Regions from separate parts of the Bradyrhizobium sp. LA6.8 genome, predicted to be linked through region 4. Evidence: riboswitches for the same ligand, from Rfam matches in the RefSeq annotation. Region 4 holds a riboswitch; each other region holds the start of a gene.
The links. A riboswitch is a leader RNA that binds a small molecule or an ion and turns the genes downstream of it on or off. The one in region 4 is predicted to bind cobalamin.
Positions count from the first base shown of each region.

Region 1: it holds a riboswitch for cobalamin, as region 4 does, so the genes downstream of both, ABIA90_RS15990 (ribonucleoside-diphosphate reductase subunit alpha) here and ABIA90_RS01870 (energy-coupling factor ABC transporter permease) in region 4, are expected to answer to the same signal.
Region 2: it holds a riboswitch for cobalamin, as region 4 does, so the genes downstream of both, ABIA90_RS00610 (TonB-dependent receptor) here and ABIA90_RS01870 (energy-coupling factor ABC transporter permease) in region 4, are expected to answer to the same signal.
Region 3: it holds a riboswitch for cobalamin, as region 4 does, so the genes downstream of both, ABIA90_RS16030 (TonB-dependent receptor plug domain-containing protein) here and ABIA90_RS01870 (energy-coupling factor ABC transporter permease) in region 4, are expected to answer to the same signal.

Region 1 is NZ_JBEPQQ010000003.1:492,032-496,955, forward strand. Features, by position in the region: gene ABIA90_RS15990 (ribonucleoside-diphosphate reductase subunit alpha) at 1-2,654, opposite strand, end outside; cobalamin riboswitch at 2,777-2,994, opposite strand; gene ABIA90_RS15995 (nuclear transport factor 2 family protein) at 3,382-3,831, opposite strand; gene ABIA90_RS16000 (RraA family protein) at 3,833-4,612, opposite strand; gene ABIA90_RS16005 (L-talarate/galactarate dehydratase) at 4,625-4,924, opposite strand, start outside.
Region 2 is NZ_JBEPQQ010000001.1:138,467-143,390, forward strand. Features, by position in the region: gene ABIA90_RS00605 (GFA family protein) at 9-419, opposite strand; gene ABIA90_RS00610 (TonB-dependent receptor) at 558-2,981, opposite strand; cobalamin riboswitch at 3,107-3,314, opposite strand; gene ABIA90_RS00615 (hypothetical protein) at 3,547-3,912, shown strand; gene ABIA90_RS00620 (FixH family protein) at 4,015-4,407, shown strand; gene ABIA90_RS00625 (efflux RND transporter periplasmic adaptor subunit) at 4,492-4,924, shown strand, end outside.
Region 3 is NZ_JBEPQQ010000003.1:502,637-507,560, reverse strand. Features, by position in the region: gene ABIA90_RS16055 (adenylate/guanylate cyclase domain-containing protein) at 1-1,576, shown strand, start outside; gene ABIA90_RS16050 (hypothetical protein) at 1,703-1,879, shown strand; gene ABIA90_RS16045 (hypothetical protein) at 2,032-2,244, shown strand; gene ABIA90_RS16040 (hypothetical protein) at 2,347-2,604, shown strand; gene ABIA90_RS16035 (hypothetical protein) at 2,722-2,943, shown strand; cobalamin riboswitch at 3,019-3,232, shown strand; gene ABIA90_RS16030 (TonB-dependent receptor plug domain-containing protein) at 3,347-4,924, shown strand, end outside.
Region 4 is NZ_JBEPQQ010000001.1:450,412-455,335, forward strand. Features, by position in the region: gene cbiE (precorrin-6y C5,15-methyltransferase (decarboxylating) subunit CbiE) at 1-47, shown strand, start outside; gene ABIA90_RS01850 (cobalamin biosynthesis protein) at 44-412, shown strand; gene cobM (precorrin-4 C(11)-methyltransferase) at 409-1,191, shown strand; gene ABIA90_RS01860 (cobyrinic acid a,c-diamide synthase CobB) at 1,191-2,501, shown strand; gene cobA (uroporphyrinogen-III C-methyltransferase) at 2,498-3,229, shown strand; cobalamin riboswitch at 3,275-3,492, shown strand; gene ABIA90_RS01870 (energy-coupling factor ABC transporter permease) at 3,530-4,207, shown strand; gene cobF (precorrin-6A synthase (deacetylating)) at 4,254-4,924, shown strand, end outside.

The sequences.
Region 1 (4,924 bases), on a different contig from region 4:
CCGGAGGGATTGGCGATGTAGAGGTTGAGCGACTGCGACTGGTCGATCCATTTCTGCCGGCGCGCGGCCGCCTCGATCAGCCAGGCGCTGTCGACCTCGAAGGCGGTGGCGTAGAGCGCCTTCAGATCGTCAGGAACGCGGTCGATCTGGCCGACGCTGCCGTCGAAATATTTGAGGTCGGAGACCATGACCTCGTCCCAAAGCCCCCTCGCCTTGAGGTCGCGGACCAGGAACTCGTTCACGACCGTGAAGTCGCCGGACATGTTCGATTTCACGAACAGGTTCTGATAGTTCGGCTCGATCGACTGCGAGACGCCGCAGATGTTGGAGATCGTCGCCGTTGGCGCGATCGCCATGACGTTCGAGTTGCGCATGCCGCTGGACGTGACCTTCTTGCGGAGGCGATCCCAGTCGAGTGTTGCGGAGCGATCGACGTCGAGACCACCGCGCGCGTCGGCGAGAAGCTGGATGGAGTCGAGCGGCAAGACGCCCTTCGACCACAGCGAGCCCTCGAAGCTCGGATAGCGTCCGCGCTCCGCGGCGAGATCGGACGACGCTTCGATCGCGTGGAACGAGATTGCTTCCATGCTGGTGTCGGCAAACATCACGGCAGTGTCGGACGCAGTTGGAATGCGCTGGACCTGAAGCGCTTCCTGAAAGCCCATCAGGCCGAGCCCGACGGGACGATGACGCATGTTGGAGCGGCGCGCTTCGGGGATCGTGTAGAAATTGATGTCGATGACGTTGTCGAGCATCCGGACGGCGGTGGTCACCGTCCGCTTCAGCTTGGCTTGGTCGAGTCCATTGGGACCGACATGGTTGAGCATGTTGACGGAGCCGAGATTGCAGACCGCGACCTCGTCGCCCGAGGTGTTCAGCGTGATCTCGGTGCAGAGGTTCGAGGAATGGATCACGCCCACGTGGCGTTGCGGTGAACGCAGATTGCAGGGGTCCTTGAAGGTGATCCAGGGATGACCGGTCTCGAACAGCATGGTCAACATGCGACGCCAGAGGTCGCTCGCGCGCACGGTCTTGAAGACGCGCATGCCGCCGGCTTTCGCCTTGGCCTCATAGGCCTCGTAGGCGGTCTTGAACGCCTCGCCGTAGAGATCGTGCAAATCGGGCGTCTCGTCCGGCGAGAACAGCGTCCACTCGCCATCGCCCTCGACCCGCTGCATGAACAGGTCCGGCACCCAATTGGCGGTGTTCATGTCGTGGGTACGGCGGCGGTCGTCGCCGGTGTTCTTGCGCAGGTCGAGGAACTCCTCGATGTCGACGTGCCAGGTTTCCAGATAGGCGCAGACCGCGCCCTTGCGCTTGCCGCCCTGGTTGACGGCAATCGCGGTGTCGTTGGCAACCTTCAGGAACGGAATAATGCCCTGGCTCTCGCCGTTGGTGCCCTTGATGTGGGCGCCGAGACCACGGACCGGCGTCCAGTCGTTGCCGAGGCCGCCGGAATATTTTGCCAGCAGCGCGTTGTCCTTGATCGACTTGAAGATGCCGTCGAGGTCGTCCGAGACTGTCGTGAGAAAACAGGACGACAATTGCGGACGCAGCGTACCCGAATTGAACAGCGTCGGCGTCGAGGCCATGAAGTCGAACGATGACAGCAGATCGTAGAACTCGATCGCCTTGGCCTCTCGGTCGATCTCGCGAACCGCAAGACCCATCGCGACGCGCATGAAGAAGGCTTGCGGCAGTTCGATCCGCTTGCCGCGGACGTGCAGGAAGTAGCGGTCGTACAGCGTCTGGAGGCCGAGGAACTGGAAGTTCAGGTCGCGCTCGGGCTTGAGTGCAGCCGCGATCCGGCCGAGGTCGAAGCGGGCCAGTTCAGGATCGAGCAGTTCGGCAGCGATGCCGGTCTTCACATAGGCCGGGAAATATTCGGCATAGCGCACAGCCATATCGGCCTGCGAGGCGAAGGTCGGCACGGCATGGACATAGGACAGCACCTCGCCGCGCAGCTTGTCGAGCAGCAGGCGCGCGCTGACATAGGCGTAATTCGGCTCCTGCTCGACCAGCGTGCGCGCGGCCATGATCGAGGCCAGCGCCAGTTCGTCCTGGCTGATGCCGTCGTAGAGATTGCGGGTGGTCTCGGTGAGCACGGGTGCTGCGGAGACGCCGTCGAGACCGGCGCAGGCTTCGCCGATAATCAGCGCGAGCCGCTTGGTGTCGAGACCAACGCGCGAACCGTCGGCGAGCGTGACATGAAGTGCCGGCGCGACAGCGGGCGTCGCTTCCGCGGCCGCCTCCTCGGCGCGCTGCCGCGACCGCTCCTCGCGGTACAGCACATAGGCGCGTGCGACCTTGTGGTGCTCGCTCCGCATCAAGGCGAGTTCGACCTGGTCCTGCACGTCCTCGATATGGAAGGTGCGTCCCTCGCCTGCCCGCCGCATCAGCGCAGCGACGACTTCGGCCGTCAGCTGCTCCACGCTCTCATGGACGCGGCGTGAGGCGACCGCGCTGGTGCCTTCGACCGCAAGGAAAGCCTTGGTCATGGCGACCGCGATCTTGGCGGAATCGAACGGCGAGACTTTTCCATTGCGGCGGATGATCTGCATGGCCGGCTCGCTCGAAGCAGGCGCAAGCGATTGTGGACGCAAATGAACGATAGGTGCGGAAGCGGTGTCCGCGTCGTGCAGATTCAGTGACATCAAAGGGCCCCGTGATGCGCGCGTTGTGTTTAAGCGGGGCTGTAAGGAAGGACGCTGCAGAAACGCCGGCAGCGGAGTTGCCGGGCGGTGCATGCAAGCGACCGCCGGACACCCCGCCCGTGGACGTTCAGATTGTCGCGGCAGGTCTCCTGGCTCGCAGGTCGTCGCCCACTTCCCGTCTTCCCGGTGCGAAAGGCACCAGTGACGATTGTTCGGAAGCAGCTCGCTGCTGACAGTTGCGGGGGCAGCGCCGGAATTCCACGCTCTCGCGCGGTTCACCGGCTTCCCTCTTAGCCACTAAATCTTGCGATCCAGCGGAACCGTGACGCCCACATGTGGTGACATATGCAGCCGGGTGTCAACGATTCGTTGCGGGTCATGAGCCCTGTTCCCTGTGGAATGCGGGAATTCGCACTTGGATCGCTCTTCAGCCTGGCGCGCTGCGTGACCCACGGCCCGATTGCAGGATCACACAGCCCGGCGCGACGCTGCCGCTGCATGTCGCCTCGCAGCTGTTCACCAGCGACGCCACTGTCGCTTCCAGCACACGCAGCTCCGCAATTTTCGCCCTGATCGCACCGAGGTGCTTCGCCGCAAAGGTCCTCGTTTCGCTACACGGGGCGCATCGCTGGCCGGCGAGCCAGACCGCGCTGGTCAGCCCGATGCGCGTCACCATGACGGCGGTGAAGGCGCCCTCGCCGCTAAGGAACGGCGTGGCCGCCCGACGCTATTCGGACGAAAGGTGATAGCCGCGATCGCGATAGTCGAAATCGACGAGCTCGCAGATCCGGGCCGAGGGATCGGCGGGCGCCGCATAATAAGCCCTGATCTCCTTGATGCGTCCGCTCGCCCCTTCGAACGCGTACCATTCGTCGCCGCGAAGCGCCGTGCCCTGCTTGCGCTTCCAGTGCGTCCATTCGATCACGGCTTCCGGCGACGCCGACGAGCAAAGAATCTTTTCGATCGTCCATTGCGACCCGAGATTCTCGACGCACCAGATCCATTTGCGCGCGATGGTATCGGCGCCACGCCATGGAATGTCCGGCAAGCCGGGCGGGAAGTAGTGAACCGCGTCCGCCGTGAAGCAGGCCATCAAGGCATCGTAGTCGGCGGCGTTGCAGGCGTCGAAATAGCGACGGATCGTCGCCTCCATGGCGGCGGGCGATGTCTTGCTCATGTCAGGCTCCCGCCCGGATCGTCGTGGCCCGCGCCGGATCCGCACCGGCCTTTTTCCAGGCCTCAAAGTCGGCGCGCACGGCGAGTGTGGGCGGATAGACGCCGTAGAGCGGCTCGCCGGCACTGATACGATACGACAGGTACTTCTCGAGCTGGTCCCGCCTCTCGCAGAGGTCGGCCATTTCGGCGGCCAAATGCCGTGGCACGACCGTGATACCGTCACCGTCACCGACGATGATGTCGCCCGGGTAGACCGCCACGTCGGCGCAGGCGATCGGAATATTCAGATCCGCGACGCGATGATACGACAACCGCGTCGATGCCGTGACCTGCCGGGCATAGGCGGGGAAATCGAGCCGCGCCAGCTCCTGGCCGTCACGAAACGCGCCATCAGTGACAATGGCCGCGGCGCCCCGCACCTTCATCCGCGTCGGCAGCATAGCGCCCGCGGAGGCCGCGCGCGGATCGTTACGGCTGTCGATCACCAGGACATGGCCGGGCGGGATGCTCTCGACCGCTTCCCACTGCAAATTGTCCGCGTTCGGATACGGCGTGAGCGTCTCTATAGTATCGAGATCCTCTCGCGCCGGGATCATCCGCATGGTGAAAGCTTCACCGGCGAAGCGGACCGCGTCCTTGTTCATCGGCACCAGCCCGACCAGAAAGCACTGGCGCAGGCCCTTCTTGAACAGCTCGGTGGTCAGCGAACCCGAGGAGACATCCTTCAGCCGGCGGATGACAGACGGATCCAGGGGACTAAGCTTCGTCTTTGGTTCGTACATGGCCATCCTCCCTCAGCGGCGCTTTCCGACTTCGTGGACGTCACGGGCCCAGGCGCGCGCCTGCTCCGACAGGCTGAAGCCGAGGCCCGGCCGGTTCGGCACGATCATGCGGCCGTTCACGACCTCGAGCTTTTCGTTGAACATCGCCTCCGACCACTCGAAATGCTCGACCCAGGGCTCCCTGGCATAGGCCGCGGTCAGGTGCAGATGGATCTCCATGCAATAGTGCGGCGCGAGCTGGAGCTTCTTGTGGTCGGCGAGCGCGAGGATCTTGAGGAACGGCGTGATGCCGCCGACGCGCGGCGCATCCGG
Region 2 (4,924 bases), 310 kb from region 4:
CGCGCTCGCTACTCCGGTGGCGGCGGATAGCGGTCGAATGTCGGCAGTTCGTGCGCCCGCTCCATCCATCGAAGGCGCTCTGCGACCTGGATGTGCATCGTCGCCGGTACGGCATCGGGATCGTCGTAGGTCGCGCTCTGGACGTCGATGACCCCGGGCAACATGTCGGCATTGACATAAAACAGGCCGGTTCCGCAGTCGCCGCAAAAGTGCCGCCGGGCATGTTCCGAGGAGTGATACACCTTGGGCTCGCCCTTGGTCACCTTGACGGCATCGTCCGCGTACATCGTCCAGCCGACGACGGGAGCGCCGGCGTGAAGCCTGCAATCGCGGCAGTGACACAGCGCGTGCACGATCGCTTCGCCCTCGACCTGATAGCGGATCGCGCCGCAGTGACAACCGCCGGTGATGGTGCTCATGCGTTCCTCCCGATGGAAGACAGGTCTCGTTGATCGATAGCTCTCGAGACCTGCGGCTTCAACGGCGCAATCGATTTGCGATTGCGTCCTACTGTCGCGTGACAACTCCCGCCACGGCGCGTGCGAGGGGATCCGCGACTACCACTTGAACGAAGCCGCGATCTCGTAGCTGCGCGGCGCGCCGAGGATGATCTGGTCGGTGTAACCCGGATCGCCCCAGGCTGCGTAGAGCTTGTTGGTCAGGTTCCTCACGCGAAAGCTGATCCGGGTCTGGTCGACGCCCGGGAAATAGGCTTTTGGAATATCGACGAACGCGAACGCGTCGAAGATCGTGTAGGCGTCCATCGTGACCAGATTGTCCTGGAAGTTGAAGCGGTCGCCGACGTGACGGACGAGGCCGCCGATCTCCACCGGCAGTTTCGTGTCAAAGCGGTAGGACGCCCCCGCATTGGCGATGAAGTTCGGAACGTTCGGCGGCGTCTTGCCCGAATAGGACTGGAAGTCGCCATTGCCGTCGACATAGGTGAAGTCGATGAAGCGCGACTGCACGAAGGCGACGTTGCCCCATAGTTTCAGGCCCGCGACCGGATTGACCGCGGCGGCAATCTCGACGCCCTTGGAGGCCATCTTGCCGGCGACGTTGAAGAGGATGCCGCTTTCGGGGACGTAGACGTTCTTGCGCTCGATGTCGAAGGCCGAGAACGTGGCCTCCGCGCGCTTGTCGGCCGACAGCAGCTTCACGCCGGTCTCGTAGGTCCGCGACGTCGTGAGCAGCAGCGGCGTCGTGGGCCTGAGGATGAAGATGTTCGCCACCGTCGGGTCGGCTGCCGTCGCATACTGGCTGTAAAGCATCACGCCGGGCGCGATGTCCCAGGTGTAGCCGATGCGTCCGGTGACCGGATTGAACGTCTTCGAGAAAGGATAGTTGGCTTTCAGGAGGCCATTCTCGTCGAAGCGGGTCCGCGACAGCTCGATATTCTCAAAACGGATGCCGCCGATCAGCGCGAAGGTCGAGGTCAGCTTGAGCCGGTCCTCGAACGACAGCGAGGCGGTGTCGAGATGGGTGTAGATCTTCTCGTCGCTGCGCGGGCCGTAGAGGCCGCGGTCCGGATTGAGGAGATTGACGTAGTCATTGAAGAACAGCGTGTCCTGCGAGACGTTGAACTGGTTGCTGCTCGCCGCCACGGTGGCGACGAAGCGATTGTCCATTCCGGCGACGTTGGAATTGACGGTGAGGTCGGTGATGTTGCCGTAGAGCCGCTGCGCGTGATCGAGCGCCAGGCGCTCGCGGTAGATGCTCTGCGCGCCTGCGAAATTGCCTACGGTCTGGTCGAACGAGGAGATCTCGTTGTTGAACCAGTGCCGGTGGGCGTCATAGCCATAGACCTGGCTTTTCAGCGAGATGTTGTTGGTGATGTCCCATTGAAAGCCGCTGCGCAGCCAGAGCTCGTTGGCGCCGCTGTGATTGTCGAGCACGTTGTAGTTCGTGGTCAGCGTGCGCGCGTCGATGGTGACCGGGACCGGCGTGCCGCCGCCGAGGTAATAGTTGCTCCAGAGGCCGGAGACGACGCCGTACGTCGGCACGATGCCCGGCGCGTTCGCCGGCACCAGCGGCGTTCCCCAGTAGAAGCGGTCGTTGTCCTGCCTGTATTCGGTCGCGCCCCAGATCCTCAGGTTCTCGTTGACGCGATAGTTCAGCTGGCCCGAGACGTTGCTGAGCTTGGAATAGGTGTCGTCGATAAAGCCCTTGTTGTTGAAATGGCTGATGTCGAAGCGGTAGTCGAGGCCGTTGATCAGCGTGCTGCCGCCCGATCCGTAACCGGCGCGATAGCCGTTGAAGGAATCGTAGGAGGTGAAGGCGTCGTTGACGATTGGTCCGGTGTGCGGCGCCTTGTTCACGTAGTTGATGGCGCCGCCGGTCGCACCGAGGCCCGCCACCAGCGAGTCCGGTCCCTTGATGATCTCGACCTGCTGGAGGCCAGCCACGTCCATGGGACGGCCGGTCATGGTCGACGGCCCGATCGGGATGCCGTTGTAGAGCGTGGAGATCTGGTCGCCGGAAAAGCCACGCATCGAGAAGATGGCGGGCGCGCCTGGCGCATCGCCGCCGGTGACGCCGACTGCAGCCTTGGCGACGTCGGTCGTGGTCCGGATGCCCAGGTCCTGCATCGTCCGCTGACTGATGACCTCGACGGTCGCCGGCATCTCGCGCGCCGTGATGCCGAGCCGGGAGACGACGTCGGTGACGGCTGCCGTGTTGAGCGGCGTCTGCACCGGGCCGCTCGGAGCTTGCGTGGCCGGAACGGCGACAGCAGGGGCGCCACGATTGCGTCCCGCGGCGCGCCGGGCCGCGCGCTGCTTCTGAGTGCCGGGGCTGACGGCAGGAGCCTGTCGCGGCGCAGGCGGCGACACGATCACCGGGCCGACCTCCCGGGAGCGGTTGTCCTGCGCCGCGCTTTGCGCGAGCGCCGCGGACGACAAGGATACCGACGAGAGCAGAGTAATCAGGAAAGCACGCGATAACGCTGGCCTTGCGCCAGCACGGAAATGAAGATTTTGCACAACAACGCTCTGCGGCGACGCAAACAAACCGTCACCGCGGTTGCCTTAGTCATCCACCTTCGCCCCAGGCGGCGGATGCACCGGCTACTTGTCCGACATCAGGGCACCCCGCCCAATGCGTTCGCGCGTGACCATGGCTGGCAGCAGGTTTCCTGGCTCGCGGGTCATCGCCTTCGACCACCTTCCCAGAGGCCCAAGCGGGGCTCCAGTGGTTCGTTTGGTCGTCGGCTATCCGCCTACAGTTGCGGGGGCAGCCGCGGAATTGCCCACTGAGGTGGACGCACCGCATTCCCTTGAAGAGTCCTTGCGGACACTACCGATCACGAAACTGGCATCAGGGGATGAGCGCGTCAACATCCGCGCGGGCTGCTGGACGGGCCGGTCGGTCGATGGTGGCCTTGTGTTGCTGTTTTGCACGATAGTCCGAGGGGGCTGCGTCGAAACGTCCAACCCGGCCTCCGTGCGAGCCTGGGTAACGAACGCTTGACCACGATCAATGACTGCCTTTGGTGTCCGAATATGCTACTGAGGCCGAGTTCCGGCCCGACAAGGCAAGTCGATATTGATGCAGTTCGTCCGTACCATCCTGGCAGTCGCCATCGCCATATCCCTGGCGATGCTGCCGGTTGGCGCGTCCGCGGCGAACCTCGCAATGTCGTCGGATGGCATGCAGACGGCCATGCACATGAGCGGCGACGCCGACATGTCGATGGACGATTGTTGTCCCGACATGAAGGGCACGGGCTCCCATAGCGGCGGCTACAAGTGCGGGATGGGCTTCTGCTGCGTCGGTGGGATCATCGCGCTCGGTGATGTCAGGCCCGTGGCGTTCGAACGTCTCGCCGTCATGGCCAGCACGATGGCTATCCCCCCGGATCAGGTCGTTTCCTTCCGCGGCGCCAGTCCTCCTTTCCGACCTCCTCGAATCTGATCTCGCAAAGCCCGAGACGCGAGCGGCAGGCCTGCTCGCGACGACGACTGACGTGCGCGCTTCGCGCGCCACGGCGAAAGATCAATTCATGAGGACAGGACAATGCTTTCCAAGATCAGCACCGCGGCTCTCGCCGCCACCCTTTCGCTTGCCGCTTCCGCCGCGATGGCGGGCGCGGGCGACTACGCCTTCGAGCCCGTCACTCCGCAGATGAAGAAGGGCGAAGACGTCACGCTCGCCGTTCGCTTGACGAACAAGCAGACCGGCAAGCCGATACCGGACGCGGTCATCTTCAAGACCCGCCTCGACATGGCTCCGGACGGGATGGCCGAGATGGAGTCGGCGGTCGCGCCGCTGCCGTCCAGGGAGCCGGGTGTGTACGCCTTCAAGACGGACCTGCCGATGGCCGGCCGCTACCAGATGACGCTGTCCGTGAAGGTGCAGGGCGAACCGGAGACCGTCACCGGCAAGGTGATCGTCACGGCGGTCAAGTGAGCGTTCGGGCGCTGCCCGGCAGCGCCCGACATTCCCCCTTTTCCTTCACACGGACGCGCGCTCCCGGGTGCGCGGATACACGACATGAAAACGCTGCGTCTCCTGACGGCACTTGCGCTGGGCGGCGGCCTGGTCCTGGCCGGCTACTACTGGCATTCGAACGGTGCGGGCTGGCTCGCTGAGGCCGACATATCATCGGCTGCGGCCGCCGCGGAGCGAACTCCGCTCTACTACCGCGATCCAAGCGGCGCGTCGCTCTGGTCTGCGGGTCCGAAGAAGGACGACCGCGGGCGGGACTATCTGCCGGTCTACGACAACGATGGAGCGGCCGTCGCGCCGGCGCTGCCGAAGGCGCAAGCGGCTTCGCCGCGAAAGATCCTCTACTACCGCAATCCCATGGGGCTGCCCGATACGTCGACCGTTCCGAAGAAGGATCCGATGGGGATGGACTATGTCGCCGTTTACGAAGGCGACGACACCGACGACGGCACGGTGAAGCTGTCGCCCGGCAAGATCC
Region 3 (4,924 bases), on a different contig from region 4:
TCTGGCGCGCGCCAACATCCGCTCGCTGGAGCGCTCGGTGGCGCTGCGGCGGATGGTCATGATGAAGATGCAGGCCCCCTCGGAGGAGGAGGCCTATGCGGCGCGCCTGCGCGAATTCGAGGAGGCCGATCGGAAGATCGACGAGGAAGGCGAGGCCGCGCGCACGCACATCAACGCGATCATCGACGACAAGAGGACGCCTTCCGACAATGCCGGGCTGGCGCGGATCGAGACCCGCATCGAAACCGCTCTCACCGAGCTGCGTCACGACATGAATGAGGACCACGCAAAACTCCTCAAGCAGGTCGAAGGCAAGCAGATGACGGAGGCGCGCGGGACCCTGGAGCATCTCGACACCATACGCGACCAGTTCAACCAGAAGATCGACGCGATCCGCGCCGACATGCTGAAGCAGGTCTTCGCCAGTACGGCGACAGTGATCGGTCGCCAGCGCCAGGCGATGATCATTTCGGGCATCGTCACCATCCTCGCGGCGGTGGTCGGATTTGCTTTCGCGCTCCTCGTCTCCAGTGGCATCACGCGACCGGTGCGGCTGTTGCTCGCCGGCACCCGCGAGGTCGAGGCGGGCCGCTTCGACAAGACCATCACGGTCTCGACCCAGGACGAGATCGGCGAACTCGCCGCCGCCTTCAATCGCATGATCGAGCAGCTGCGGCACAACGAGCGGATCCGTGAGACCTTTGGCCGCTATATCGATCCCAAGGTGGCGCAGGGGCTGATCGACCGCCCGGAGGTCGCCATCGACGGCCAGCGCCGGGTGATGACCATCATGTTCTCCGACATGAGCGGCTTCACCTCGATGAGCGAGGGCATGACCCCGCGCGGCCTCGTCAAGGTCATGAACCACTATTTCACGGTGATGTCCGCGCCGATCCGGAGCCATCGCGGCGTCATCGACAAATATATCGGCGATGCCATCATGGCCTATTGGGGCCCTCCTTTCATTGAGGAGGACGAGCCGGCGCTGTTCGCCTGCTACGCCGCCATCGACATGGCCGATGAGGTGCCGGCGTTGCAGAAGCAATTGCCTGACCTGCTCGGCATCCGCGCCATGCCAGGCCCTTGCGATCTGCGCATCGGGATTGCCACCGGCGAGGTCCTGACCGGCAGCATCGGCTCCGAGCTGATGATGAGCTTCACCGTGATGGGCGATGCCGTGAACCTCGCTTCGCGGCTCGAACTGGTCAACAAGATCTACGGCACGCGGATCCTGATCGCGCAGGCGACGGCGGACGCGATCGGCTCGAACCTCGAGCTGCGCGAGATCGATCGTCTGGCGGTGGCCGGCCAAAGCGCATCGCAGGCCATTTTCGAGGTGATGAGCAAGGCGCACGGGCTCAGCGTCCCGCAGGAGAGCCTGCGCGCGCGCTACGCCGAAGGCCTCGCCGCCTACCGCGCGCAGCGCTTCGACGAGGCTCGCGCCGCGTTCAATGCAGCGCTCGAAGCCGTGCCCGGCGACGGTCCCTCGCGCACGCTGCTCGGCCGCATCGCGCAGTTCGAGGCCAATCCGCCGGACGCAGCTTGGGATGGCGCCTGGCGGCTGGAGCAGAAATAGCCGTCCTTGCCGGGCCGGCACCGCCCTTGCTGGAAAAAACGTTTCTACTCGATAACGATGTTCGCCGTGACCTATTTCTCAGGCTTAGGTTTGACGTCCCTTGTGGCGTTTGATGGGGACACGCCGATGACAGAACTTCATGACAGGCTGGAACGGTTCGAGACGCTCACCGCCGAATGCGAGCTGATTGCCAAGCTCGCCACCGACAGCACCAAGCGCGAGTTCTATCTGAGACTCTCGGAGCAGTATCGTCAGCTGGCGGTGGATATGCGGAAGGCGATCGCGACCAAGGCCGCGGCCTGACGCCGCCTGCAATCCGTTCTTAATGTTTGGCGCGCATCCTTTGAGGATGCGAGCGTCGCGATCATGATTGCTCGCATTGGGAATGCCGAGGTCCGTTGCGGTGCAGCGCATCTCGCTGACGTCGCTTTGCCGCTCCTCACCAGGGCAATCCCATGCGCCTTCTCGCAGTCCTCATCTTCGCGCTCATGACGGCCGCCTGCAACCAGGAGCAGGACATCACCGGCTCGACCCCGGTCTGTGCGATGCGGAACTACAGCTCCTACAATCCCCGCGACATGAACCAGTGCGTTGCCGCCTGCAAGGCGTGCGACCACGGCAACACCGTCACCTGCACCACGTCATGCACCCTCAAGGGTGCCCACTGAGCGGCGGCGCTGGCTGGAGCTAGCGCTGAGGGTGCTCGGGCACCGGAACGATTCACATGGGTTAGTCATTGAAGCGGCAGGCAGGACGCGGAGTCCTATGGAATGGGTATGCTCGATCCCGGTCGGTTCCTGGTGTCGTGCTCGCATTGCGATGCATGGCCGATGGCGGCCAACGTCAAACGTTCGAGCTGGTCGGCGTCGCCGCACGAGGTCCGCTTCGTATGCCCGCGCTGTCGCCGCGAGGAGACCGCCATCATCTCGGCCTCCGGTGAGCTGACCCCGATCCGGCGCATCGACGCTCCGCTGCGCGACGTCACCGCGGCCTGGGCTCAGGCCCAGCGGCCAAGAGGGCGGGCGTAGCCCGCCCGTCACAGGACCAAGAGGGGGGCGTAGTCAACGCCTTGCGCGGTCCGTTTTTGGAACCCGGCCTACGCCGACGCGTTTCCGCTCCGACATCAACGCATCGAGGCCCTGCGAATGATCAACGAGCATTTCGACACCCGCACCCGGATCAACATGAAGCTGGCGCTGGATCGGGTCTGCCGCAATCGCCCGGTCGGAGAGGACCATTGCTTTCGCAGGTCCGTTGCCGAGAACATCATCCGCTGCGCGCTCACAGGCCGCACCGGCATCGGCCAGCTCGTCGATGCCGGCGAGCGGGCGATGATCAGGACGCGTTCGGAGCGGGAGCCGGCCTGATTGCGCCGGCTCAATCTCCGGTGCGGCGCTCTGACCGTGATGCAACCGGCCGATTGACTCTTCGCTTGCCCGCCCCGTAGATTGGCCGGTGACGGTTCTCCTCACGGAGATCAAAAGGGAACGTGGTGCGAGGTTTTCCCGATACCGGGATATTCTCAACGCCACGGCTGCCCCCGCAACTGTAAGCGGTGAATCTTTCGTCATATGCCACTGGGAATCTCGGTCCTGGGAAGGCGACGTAAGGTAACGACCCGCGAGCCAGGAGACCTGCCGTCAGCCGTGGTCACACGCGAAGATGTCGGTCGGGGAGTACAGACATTAGCTTCACCGGAGCAATCGAACGCTCCGCCGTGAAACCTCGTTCGCTGTGACGTGCCACTGACGTCATACCGAGGTTACAAGAGTGTCCCGTATTGTCTTTGCCGCCAGGCGCTTCCGCGCCGGCGTTGTCGCGTTCGTTTCCCTGTATTCGCTCGATCTGACCATGGCCCAGGCCCAGCAGTCGGCATCGCCCGATCTGCTGCCGCCGGTCGAGGTCGCGCCGACCGAGCGTCCGGCCAAGCCGCGAGCCGCGCGGCCTGCGCCCGACCAGCCCGAGCAGCGGCGCGTCGCTCGGCTGCCGAAGCCCGGGCCGGTGCCGGCGTCGCCCCCGGTTGCCGGGGTATCCGCGGCCAACCTGTTTCCGACGGTCGTCGTCAGTCCGACGGGCGTTGTCACTCCGACCAATCTGGTTGCGAGCTCGGTGACGGTTCTGACCGCCAGAGACATCGAGCGCGATCAGCGCCGGACCGCATCCGATGCGCTGAGCGCGGTTCCTGGCCTGAACCTCGTGCAGACCGGCGGTCCGGGCGGACAGACGTCGATCTTCATGCGCGGAACGAATTCCAACCACACCAAGGTCCTGATCGACGGCATCGATGTCAGCGATCCCAGCAACCCGAACCGTTCGTTTGATTTCGGCCAGTTGCTCACCTCCGACATTCAGCAGATCGAAGTCCTGCGCGGTCCGCAGGGCGGTCTCTACGGCGCAGACGCGCTGGGTGGCGTGATCTCCATCGTGACGAAGAAGGGCGACGGTCCCGCCCGCGCCACCGGCTCGGTCGAGGGAGGCTCGTTCGGAGCGTTCAATCAAACTGCAGGTCTGAGCGGTTCACAGGACCACTTCAACTATGCCTTCAACGTCGCGCATTTCCACGCGAACGACGTGCCTGTGACGCCGGTCGAATTGCTCCCGCCGGGGCAGAAGGCGATCGGCAACTATTACGACAACATGACCTATTCGACGAAGCTTGGCGCCGAATTGAGCGAAAACATGACGCTCAACGGCGTCGCGCGGTACACCGACGCCACCCTGCGCTTTACCGGAGACACCTTCGATCCCGTCACATCCGCGAGCTTTCCCGCGGCCGCGCAAAGCACGCAGACGGTGCACCAGCTCTTCACGCGCGGGGAGGCGGTCTGGTCCGCTCTCGACGACCGGATGAAAAGCTATTTCGGCGTCAACTACACCAATCACTGGAACTACAACATCTCGCCCGGCAACGCGATGGCCACGATCACGACCGGCGACCGCGTCAAGTATGATTGGCACACCACGACCCAGCTCGCGCCCAACAACAATGTCATCATTGGTGCGGAGCATGAGACCGAAACACTGCAAACGGCGACGGTCTCGGCGCAAAACGTCAACAAGGCCGGATATATGGAGCTGCAGTCCCAGTTCCGGGATCGCGTCTTCTTCACGGCCAACGTCCGGCAGGACGATAACGAGCGGTTTGGGGAACATCCGACCTTTCGTCTGGCGTCTGCCGTGATCGTGCCGGTCACGGATATGAAGTTCAAGGGAAGCTACGGCACGGGGTTCAAGGCGCCAACGCTCAACCAGCTTTACGTCAGCTTTCCCGCGTTCTTCTTCTTTGCAAATCCCAACCTCAGGCCCGAGGAAAGCGTCGGATACGACGCCGGCTTCGAGCAACCCTTG
Region 4 (4,924 bases):
CCTGGGAAGCGTCGCGGCCCGTGGTGCAATGGAGTGTGGTTCGATGAAAGTCGCCGGACTCGGATTCAAGAAGGATGTCACGCTGGCTTCGCTGCGCGAGGCGCTGCTGGCGGCCGGTGGTTTCGAAGGCCTCGCAGCGGTCGCGACCGTCAGCGACAAGGCCGACGCGGAGCCGCTCAAACAGCTCGCGCGCGAATGCGGCGTGCCGATCAAGCCGGTTCCTGCGGACATGCTGGCCGGCATCGAGACGCCGACGCAGTCAAAACTCGTCGGGGAAAAGTTCGGCACGGGCTCGGTCGCTGAAGCCGCGGCGCTCGTTGCGGCTGGCCCTCGCGCGCGATTGATTGCGACGCGGGCGGTCTCGCGGGATCGCACCGCGACCGCCGCGATCGCAGAGGGAGACGGCGCATGACGGTGCACTTCATCGGTGCAGGACCGGGCGCTCCGGATTTGCTGACGTTGCGCGGACGCGACCTCATTGCGGCCTGTCCGGTCTGCCTCTATGCGGGCTCGCTGGTGCCCGAGGGCGTGCTGGCGCATTGCCCGCCCGGCGCGCGGATCGTCAACACCGCGCCGCTGTCGCTTGACGAGATCATCGCGGAGATCGCCGCCGCGCATGCCGCCGGCAAGGATGTTGCCCGCCTGCATTCCGGCGATCTCTCGATCTGGTCGGCGATGGGCGAGCAGCTCCGCCGCCTGCGCGCGCTCGGTATTCCCTACACGGTCACGCCGGGCGTGCCGTCCTTCTCGGCCGCTGCCGCCGCGCTGGAGACCGAGTTGACGCTGCCCGGTCTTGCCCAGTCAGTCGTGCTGACGCGCACGCCGGGCCGCGCCAGCGCAATGCCTGAGGGCGAAAAGCTCGCAGCGTTTGCCGCCACCGGTGCGGTGCTCGCGATCCATCTGTCGATCCATCTGCTCGACAACGTCATCGCCGAGCTGACGCCGCATTACGGCGCGGATTGCCCCGTCGCGATCGTCTGGCGCGCGAGCTGGCCGGACCAGCGCATCGTTCGCGCCACGCTGGCGACGCTCGATGCCGCCGTCGGCACCGAGATGGAGCGCACCGCACTCATTTTGGTTGGCAAGACGCTGGGCGCTGCGGACTTTGACGAGAGCCGTCTCTATGCCGCCGATTACGATCGGCGCTATCGGCCGGTCGGCGCCGATCCGCGCTTTCCGGAGGCATCGTGATGCCGGCAGGGCTCGTCATCTCCGCGCCGGCCTCCGGCGTCGGCAAGACCACGCTGACGCTGGCGCTCGCGCGCGCCTGGCGCAATCGCGGATTGAACGTGCAGTGCTTCAAGAGCGGACCCGACTATATCGATCCCGCCTTCCATGCCGCTGCGACGGGTCGCGCTTCCGTCAACGTCGATAGCTGGGCGATGGATCGCGGGACGATTGCTCATCTCGTCGGTCGCGGCACTGATGCCGATGTCGTGCTCGCGGAGGGCTCGATGGGTCTGTTCGACGGCGTCGCCGCGCGCGGCGTCTCTGGCACCGGCGCCACCGCCGACATTGCGGAGATGCTGGGCTGGCCGGTGCTGCTGGTGATCGATCCCTCCGGACAGGCGCAGACGGCTGCGGCGATCGCCGCAGGCCTTCGCGACTATCGTGCCGGCGTGCGGCTTGCCGGCGTGGTGCTCAATCGCGTCGCCAGCCCGCGGCATGAAGATCTCGTGCGGCGTGCACTGAACGACGCCGGCATCGCCGTGTTCGGCGCGCTGCCGCGCCATGCCGAGATCAGCCTGCCGAAACGGCATCTCGGCCTGGTGCAGGCCGAAGAGCAAGCCGAGATCGGCAAGCTGATCGACGAAGCCGCGCGCTTCGTCGCCGAACACGTCGATCTCGATGCGGTGCTGCGATCGGCAGCAAGCTGGTCGCCGCAACCGGCGGCAAACGGCATCAATGTGACGCCGCCCGGGCAGCACATTGCGTTGGCCCGCGATGCCGCGTTCTCCTTCATCTATCCGCACATGCTGGAGGCCTGGCGCGCGGCCGGCGCCGAGATCTCGACATTCTCGCCGCTTGCCGATGAAGCGCCCGACGCGAGCGCCGACGTCTGCTGGCTGCCCGGCGGCTATCCCGAGCTGCACGCGGGGAAGATCGCGGCCAATGCCCGCTTTCGCAGCGGCTTGCGCGCCTTCGCTGACACACGGCCGGTGCACGGCGAATGCGGAGGCTATATGGTGCTGGGAACCGCTCTGACCGACGCCGACGGCATTCGTCATGAGATGACGGGCCTGCTCGGACTGGAGACGAGCTTTGCCAAGCGCCGCATGCATCTCGGCTATCGTCTCGCTGCGCTCGCCGCGCCGATGCCGGGCCATCAGGTTGGCGCGCGCCTGCGCGGTCATGAGTTCCACTATTCGACGATTGTCGCGCAGCCGGACACGCCGTTGGCGGTCGTGCACGATGCAACAGGCGCGATCATCGCCGAGACCGGCTCGCGCCGCGGTCATGCCACCGGCACGTTCTTCCATCTGATCGCGGAGGATCGGTGAGCGGTTTTGTCACTTTCATCTCGGCCGGCCCCGGCGACCCCGAGCTCCTCACGCTCAAAGGCGCCGCGCGGCTGCGCGATGCCGACGTCGTGCTCTATGACGATCTCGCCTCCGGGGCGATTCTCGATCTGGCCCGGCCCGGCGCCAATCTCGTCGCGGTGGGGAAGCGGGCAGGGCGGCCCTCGACCAAGCAGCACCACGTCAACCGCCTGCTGGTCGACTACGCCGCGGCTGGCGTCCGTGTGGTGCGGCTGAAATCGGGCGATGCCGGTATCTTTGGCCGGCTCGAGGAGGAGCTGGAGGCGCTGCGCGAAGCCGGCATCGGCTACGAGATCATTCCCGGAATCACCTCGGCCTGTGTCGCCGCCGCGCAAGCCGGCATTCCCCTGACCCGGCGCCACACCTCGCGCCGGGTGCAGTTCGTGACCGGGGCCGATGTCACCGGCGAGCTGCCGCAGAATTTGAACTGGGCGGCGCTGGCGGATCCCGAAGCGACCACCGTGGTCTATATGGGCCGGCGCACCTTTCCGGCGCTTGTCGCAAAATTGATCGAGCACGGCCTCGCGCCTGATACCCCGGCGCTGTTCGCCGAATCCCTCGGTCGTCCCGACGAGCGGCTGGTCCGCACCACCATTGCCGAGCTGGCCGAACAGCTTGCGCGGGGCGGCGCAGCCTCGACGGCCGCCGTGATCCTGTTTGGCGCGCTGGCGGGCGATTATCCGTCATGACCGTCCCGGCCGCCCTTCGCCCCTTGACGCCCGGCTGGCGAAAGGGGCACACAGGAGACGCATGGTGCTCGAGGCGGCGCAAACCGCCGGAGCATAATCGGGAATGGGGGTGGGCGGACAATTGCGCCGCCCAAAACCCCAGCCGCCCCCGCGACTGTAAGCGGTGAGGGGCTCCGAACCGCCACTGGGCCGCGAGGCTCGGGAAGGCCGGAGAACCCCAGTGAACCGCGAGCCAGGAGACCGGCCGTGCATGTTTTGTGGCCAAGGCCGTCGGGTGTGACGGCAGGAAGGAACTGAACCATGCATATCGAACCCGGAGTCGTATCGGGCGCCAAGCTCGTGTTGAGTTACGCAACCGGCATCGCCGTCGGCGGCGTTGCGCTGAAGCTCGCGGTCGAGACCGTGCGCGAGCAGGGCATCACGTCGTTCGCGGCGCGGACGCTCGCCACCACGGGCCTCGTGTTCGTCTTCTTCGAGATCCTGCCGCACTTCCCGGTCGGCGTCTCCGAGGTGCACTTCATCCTTGGCTCGACCCTGTTCCTGCTGTTTGGGGCAGCGCCCGCGGCCTTCGGCCTCGCGTTCGGACTGTTGTTCCAGGGCATCTTCTTCGAGCCGCCCGATCTGCCGCAATTCGGCATGAACGTCACCACGCTGCTGGTGCCGCTGTTCGGGATCCAGGCGATCGCCGCGCGGATCATTGCCCGCAACACCGCCTATGTCGATCTCAGGTATCGCCAGGCGCTGGCGCTGTCGACCACGTATCAGGCCGGCGTCATCGCCTGGGTCGCGTTCTGGGCGCTCTATGGCTCGGGCTTCGGTGCGACCAACCTCGTCAACATCGCGACCTTCGCGGCCTCCTACGCGCTCGTCATCGTGATCGAGCCGCTGGCCGACCTCGGTGTGCTGGCGCTGGCGAAGTCGCTGCGCGGCGTCACCGCGCCCGGCCTCGTTACCCCGCGTTTGCATAACGCGGCTTGAGAGACAAGCGAACGGGCGGCCGTGATGGCCGCCCTTCGCACTCACGATGCTGACACTCTCCCTGATAGGCATCGGTTGCGGCGATCCCGAGCAGCTCACGCGCGCCGCCGTTCAAGCCATCAACGCGGCCGATCTCATCCTGATCCCGCGCAAGGGGGCGGCGAAGTCCGATCTCGCCGATCTCAGGCGGACGATCTGCGCGGATGTACTCACCAATCAAACGACGCGCATTGCCGAGTTCGACCTTCCCGTGCGCGATGCCGGTGAAGCGGACTATCACAAGGGCGTGGACGATTGGCACGACGCCGTGGCCGCGGCCTGGTCGCGGACGATCGCCAGCCATCTCGAAGGTGAAGGCAAGGTCGCGCTGCTGATCTGGGGCGATCCTTCGCTGTACGATTCCTCGCTGCGCATTGCGCGGCGGCTCGATCCCTTGCCTGATATCGACGTCGTGCCCGGCATCACTTCGATCCAGGCGCTGTGCGCGGCGCATGAGCTGCCGCTCAACGACATCGGCGAGCCCTTCCTCGTCACGACGGGGCGCCGCTTGCGCGAGGGCGGCTGGCCGCAGGGCGTCGACACCGTGGTGGTGATGCTTGACGGCGCCACCGCCTTCCAGTCGCTCGATCCGGCCGGGCTGCACATCTGGTGGGGCGCCTATCTCGGCATGCCCGATCAGATCGTCATGTCGGGCGTTCTGGCCGAAATCGGCCCGCG